2 regions of the Janthinobacterium sp. HH104 genome follow, and region 1 is predicted to be linked to the other one. Evidence: predicted binding sites of a transcription regulator. Region 1 holds the regulator's gene; the other holds the start of a gene.
What was found. The regulator HrcA, encoded in region 1, represses chaperone genes, less so after heat shock. The targets are predictions, from matches to a motif close to TTAGCACTCNNNNNNNNNGAGTGCTAA.
Positions count from the first base shown of each region.

Region 1 (3,209 bases):
TCAGGTAATCGGCGCCGGCCAGGCCGGTGGCCAGGTCGGACTCGATCAGCACGCCGGCAGGCTTGCCGAGGAAAGCGGCCGCATCCTGGCCGACGGACGGCGAACCGGCGCGGTCGAGAGCGCCAGCGAGCACGGCGTCGGGCGCGTTGCTGACCGCTTCGATCAGGATATGGCCCATGCGGCCGCTGGCGCCAGCGATGGCAATTTTCAGTTCAGTCATTTTATTCTCTTACAACAGCTTATTTGGTGGGTTCGGCAGCAGGTGCAGGTGCAGGTGCAGGCTCGGCGGCAGGCGCCGTTGCGGGTGCGGGTGCAACGTCAGGCTTGCTCACAGGAATGGCAGGGGCGGCATCGGCCGGCACCGGCACGGCGCTTGGCGCCACCGGCAATGGCACGGCGGCGGCAGGCACGTCGGCCTTGGCGACCTTGGCGAACGGCGACGGACCGGCGATACGGTCGATGTATTCTTTCTCCGTCGGCAAGTTACCGCCTTCGAAACGTTCCACTTTACCATCCTTGCCGAAGTACACGACCACGCGGCTGCTGGTGGTTTCGCCACTGCCCCGGGCCAGGCGGAATGGGTAATCCCAGCGGTCGGCATGGAAGATATCGGTCAGCAGCGAGGTACCGAGGACGAAGCGCACCTGGTCGCGCGTCATGCCCACTTTCAACTGGGCCAGCATCTCTTCGGAGACAAAGTTGCCTTGTTGAATGTCAGGACGATACGGCGAGAAAAACCACATGAATTTTTGCAGCGGCGTAATGGTGGTCGTTTGTGCGCCCTGTTCGGGGACCAGTTCCTTGCCTTCCTTTTGAGCAGCTGCCGGCTTTTCGCCAAGGATGCCACGGCTGGCGCAGCCGGACATGGCCAGCGCGACACAGACCATGCCTGCCACGACTGGTGCTCGGAATGAAATACGGTGCCAGAGAGATGGCAATACAGCCGGTGTTACGCGCATAAATGACCTCAATTTGATGAACAAAACGCCAGGAGTGGCCGGCCTGCCAAAAAATGCATATTTTGGCACTCCCCGCTAAAACGCTATATGATAAAGCACCTGACCCACATACGAGCAACAAACATGAGTAACAATCCTAGTGATCTCAAGGCAAGCGGCCTGAAAGCCACCCTGCCACGGCTGAAGATACTCGATATCTTCCAGAGTAGCCCGGTACGCCACCTGACGGCGGAAGACGTCTACAAGATTCTGCTGGCCGACAATATGGATGTCGGTTTGGCAACTGTCTACCGCGTCCTGACCCAATTCGAACAGGCAGGCTTGCTCAACCGCAACCATTTTGAAACCGGCAAGGCGATTTTCGAACTCAACGAAGGCTCCCACCACGACCACCTGGTGTGCCTCGACTGTGGCCGGGTTGAAGAATTCTTTGACGAAGAAATCGAAATCCGCCAGCAAAAAGTGGCCGAAGAGCGCGGCTTCAAGATCGCCGAACACGCGCTGGCCATCTACGGCAACTGCACCAAGACGGCTTGCCCGCACAAAACCGCCTGATTCGTTCCGGCCGCGCCCATGGAGCGGCTGGCGCATCAGGCAGTACGATCAATGATGGCTGAGCGCGCTTGACAGCAACTTGGCCGTGATATCGACAATCGGGATGACGCGCTCGTAAGCCATGCGCGTCGGTCCGATCACTCCCAACGTTCCCACGATCTTGCCGTTGACTTCATACGGCGCCGTCACCACGCTCATTTCATCCATCGGCACCAGGTTCGATTCGCCGCCGATGAAAATCTGCACGCCCGTCGCCTTGCTCGACACGTCGAGCAGCTGCATCAAGCCCGTTTTTTGCTCGAACATGTCGAACATCTGGCGCAGCGAATGCATATTCGATGACAGATCGCTCACGCTGAGCAAGTTGCGCTCGCCGGAAATCACCATGTCGTCGCTATGGTCGGCCATCGCTTCGCTGCCCGCCTCCACGGCGGCCTGCATCAGGCTGCCCATGTCGTCGCGCAACTGGCGCAGCTCGCCCTGCAGGCGCACGCGCACGGCGTCGAATGACAGGCCGCCATAATTTTGGTTGATGTAATTGGCCGATTGCACCAGTTGCGCCGGCGTATAGTCGGCCTCCGTCAACAGCAGGCGGTTCTGCACGTCGCCGCCGGGCGCGACGATGACGAGCAGGATGCGTTTTTCGGACAGGCGCAGGAATTCGATTTGCTGGAACACGGATTCGCGGCGCGGGCTGAGCACGACGCCGGCAAACTGCGACAGCGACGACAGCATCTGCGCCGCGTTGGCGATGGTTTTTTGCGGCTGCGGCGTCTGCAGGCGCATGCGCGACTCCACCAGATGCTCGTCCAGATGCCGGACGGTCAGCAAGGTGTCGACAAAGATGCGGTAGCCGCGCGGCGTGGGAATGCGTCCGGCCGAGGTATGCGGACTGGACACATAACCGAGCTCTTCCAGATCGGCCATGATGTTGCGGATCGTGGCTGGCGACAGGTCGAGGCCGGAAATTTTCGACAAGGCGCGCGAACCGACCGGCAGGCCGTCGGCGATATATCGCTCGACCAGGGCTTTCAGCAGTGTTTGGGCACGTGTATCGAGTTGCATGGTGTTTTATTTAAGCAAGTGTTTTGTTAAGCAAGCGGCAACGAAAGCGGCCGAACGTGCATCAACAGCGCCTATTATGCACGTTCGCCCGTCCGGCGGCGATCAATCTTCCAGTTGCCCCTGCAGCCACAGCAGCAATTCATCAAAGTTGGCGCAGATGGCGTCGGGCTGCACGCCGGCGGCCAGGTGGGCATCGCTGCCCTTGCGGTTCATCCACACGGCACGCATGCCCGCCCCTTGCGCTCCCGTCACATCGAAATACAGATCGTCGCCGACATACACGGCCTCATGGGGCGCCACGCCCAGCGCGGCGCAACCGGCCAGGAAAATGCTGGCGTCGGGCTTGGCCACACCGAAATCGCTGGCGGCAATCGACACTTTAAAATGCTGCGCCAGGCCGATAATTTCAAGGTCCGCATTGCCATTCGAAATGGAACCGACCAGCATGCGCTGGCCCATCCAGCCCAGGCCAGGCAAGACATCGTCATACGGCTGGACGCGATGGCGCGCCGCCAGGAACTGCGCGATGGCGCCATCGACCAGGGCCGGATCCTCGCCGGCGGCCTCGAAGGCGGTCAGCAAGCCCGCGCGGCGCAACTCGATCAGGTTGCCATGAAAATGCGGTTGTTC
Region 1 is NZ_LRIB01000028.1:131,188-134,396, reverse strand. It holds gene dapB (4-hydroxy-tetrahydrodipicolinate reductase) at 1-220, opposite strand, end outside; gene JAB6_RS11410 (outer membrane protein assembly factor BamE) at 240-887, opposite strand; gene fur (ferric iron uptake transcriptional regulator) at 1,083-1,514, shown strand; gene hrcA (heat-inducible transcriptional repressor HrcA) at 1,563-2,579, opposite strand; gene JAB6_RS11395 (HAD family hydrolase) at 2,682-3,209, opposite strand, start outside.

Region 2 (3,209 bases), on a different contig from region 1:
GTCCATGCCGCCCATGCCGCCCATACCACCCATGCCGCCGCCCATGCCGCCGCCTGCTTTGTCGTCAGCGATTTCGCAGACCATGCAGTCGGTCGTCAGCATCAGCGAAGCGATCGAAGCGGCGTTTTGCAGTGCCGAACGGGTCACTTTGGCTGGGTCCAGAACGCCCATTTCAACCATGTCGCCATACGTGCCGTTGGCAGCGTTGTAGCCGTAGTTGCCCGTGCCAGCCAGTACGGCTGCCACGACGACCGAAGCTTCTTCGCCAGCGTTTTGCACGATCATGCGCAGTGGCTCTTCCATTGCGCGCAGGACGATCTTGATACCAGCGTCTTGATCAGGATTGTCGCCCTTGACCGTGATGTTGGCGCGTGCGCGCAGCAGGGCTACGCCGCCGCCTGGCACGATGCCTTCTTCCACGGCAGCGCGGGTAGCGTGCAGTGCATCTTCAACGCGGGCTTTTTTCTCTTTCATTTCGACTTCGGTGGCTGCGCCAACCTTGATCACGGCAACGCCGCCAGCCAGTTTGGCGACGCGCTCTTGCAGTTTTTCACGGTCGTAGTCCGAGGTCGCTTCTTCGATCTGTACACGCACCTGTTTCACGCGTGCTTCGATCGAGGCAGCTTCGCCGGCGCCATCGATGACGATGGTGTTTTCTTTGCCCACTTCGATGCGTTTCGCTTGGCCCAGTTCGGCCAGGGTCACTTTTTCCAGGGTCAGGCCGACTTCTTCAGCGATCACTTGGCCGCCGGTCAGGACAGCGATGTCTTCCAGCATGGCTTTGCGGCGGTCGCCGAAGCCAGGGGCTTTCACTGCGCAGGTTTTCAGGATGCCGCGGATGTTGTTCACAACCAGGGTCGCCAGCGCTTCGCCTTCGATGTCTTCTGCGATGATCAGCAGTGGACGGCCAGCTTTTGCGACTTGTTCCAGTACCGGCAGCAGGTCACGGATGTTCGAGATTTTCTTGTCGCACAGCAGGACGAATGGGCTGTCCAGTACGGCAACTTGTTTCTCTGGGTTGTTGATGAAGTATGGCGACAGGTAGCCGCGGTCGAACTGCATGCCTTCAACGATGTCCAGCTCGTCGTTCAGCGACTTGCCGTCTTCCACGGTGATGACGCCTTCTTTACCGACTTTTTCCATCGCTTCAGCGATACGCTCGCCGATCGAGTAGTCCGAGTTCGCCGAGATCGCGCCAACTTGGGCGATTTCTTTGGTCGTGGTGCAAGGACGGGCGATTTTCGCCAGTTCTTCGACGGTGGCTGCAACAGCTTTGTCGATACCGCGCTTCAGGTCCATCGGGTTCATGCCGGCGGCAACGAACTTCATGCCTTCGCGCACGATGGCTTGTGCCAGCACGGTTGCGGTGGTGGTGCCGTCGCCGGCGTTGTCGCTGGTGCGGGAAGCAACTTCCTTGACCATTTGCGCGCCCATGTTCATGAGCTTGTCTTTGAGTTCAACTTCTTTCGCTACCGACACACCATCCTTGGTGACGGTAGGGGCGCCGAACGAGCGCTCCAGAACGACGTTGCGGCCTTTCGGGCCCAAGGTGACTTTGACTGCGTTGGCGAGGATATTGACGCCTTCGACCATCTTGGCGCGCGCTGCGTCGCCGAATACTACTTCTTTAGCTGCCATGTTCAATTCTCCTGAGTTTCGGGATGTATCTGTCTACAACGTGGAAACAATTACTTGACGACGATCGCCATGATGTCTTCTTCGCGCATGACCAGCAGCTCATCGCCGTCAACTTTGACGGTTTGGCCAGCGTATTTGCCGAACAGGACGCGGTCGCCTACTTTGACATCCAGAGGACGGACTTTGCCGTCGTCGAGAATCTTGCCATTGCCTACGGCAAGGACTTCGCCTTGATCCGGTTTTTCAGCAGCTGCATCAGGAATGATGAGGCCGGACGCAGTTTTGGTTTCCTGGTCGAGGCGTTTGACGATGACGCGATCGTTCAATGGGCGCAGATTCATACAAAACTCCTTAAAGTTCAATGGATAGGTGTTGCTAAATGAATACATGCCTGGCACAGCGCCAGGCGTGCTTTCAGTGACCGCCGTTGAAAGCAGCCCGCAACGGTCAAGCAAACCCCATGTCATCGGGTGCGTGCCAGCTAGGCAGTGGTGGCATCGCGGCGTCGCCCGCCGCGTAGCGTTCCCTGCTGTTGCCCGGCAGACACCATCATGTCCTGAGGATTGCTACGAAAGAGTTTGTTAGCACTCTCTACTAACGAGTGCTAATTATAGGGACGGTAGGGGGCTTATTCAAGGGCTTATTCTCCGGGAAGATAAGCTTAGACGTTCTGCGCAGCCTGCATTTACGCAGGGTTTGCGCAAACGCAAGCCTCGTTCCCGGGCGTCAGCAACAGGCGCGACTCTAGCATGCCCGTCAGGCGAACGGCGTTCCTGTACGTACAGGAAACACAGTTTTACTATGGACTTTGATAAGATGATTGTAATTGCATATCAATATCACCATATATCGCCACCTGCACGAGAAAGCACGCCATGCCATCGACCACTTCCCGTACCGCCCTGCGCCTGTTGGGCGCCACCGTCATCGGCCTCGCCTGCCTGGGCAATGCCGTCGCGCAAACGCCCACCATCGTCGACGAGATCACCGTGGCCGCCCTGACGCCGCAGGAAAAGGAAATGCTGCTGAACGACCTGTTCAACGATCTGAACAAGGATGACGACGACCAGGAAGCGCACGTGTGGGACAACGGCGGCGACCGCGGCGTGCTGGTCAAAGTCACGTATAACTTCAGCAATTCCGGCATGACGGAGCACAGCCTGAAGGCGCATGTGTGCCGCGACTTGAAATTCATCGTCACGGCAGCTGGTAAAACGCAGGACCTGAGCCGCCGCACCTGTTCGCAGAGCAGCGGCCGCTGGGATGTGCAGGGCAAAGATCCGGCGCCCGTCGTGTATCCGCCTTTCCTGTCCGACGTCACCATCGCCAAGCTGAATGCCAAGGAAAAGCAAGCCCTGTTGACGGCCGCCGTGCGCACCTTGAAAGATGAAGAGGATGGCAAGACGCGCCAGTGGAGCAACAAGGGACTGGGCAATGCGGTACCGCTGGCGGTGCGCCTGACGCCCTCGGGCACGGACGGCAAACCTGGCAGCTACGGCCGTACTTGCCGCGATTTGACGATGGTGCTTGACGGCAAGAGCGGACAACAGACGCTGACGCGCCGCTCTTGT
Region 2 is NZ_LRIB01000013.1:643,015-646,223, forward strand. It holds gene groL (chaperonin GroEL) at 1-1,638, opposite strand, end outside; gene groES (co-chaperone GroES) at 1,689-1,979, opposite strand; gene JAB6_RS03695 (hypothetical protein) at 2,514-3,209, shown strand, end outside.
Region 2: the regulator HrcA is predicted to act here: its motif matches at 2,220-2,246, upstream of groES (co-chaperone GroES).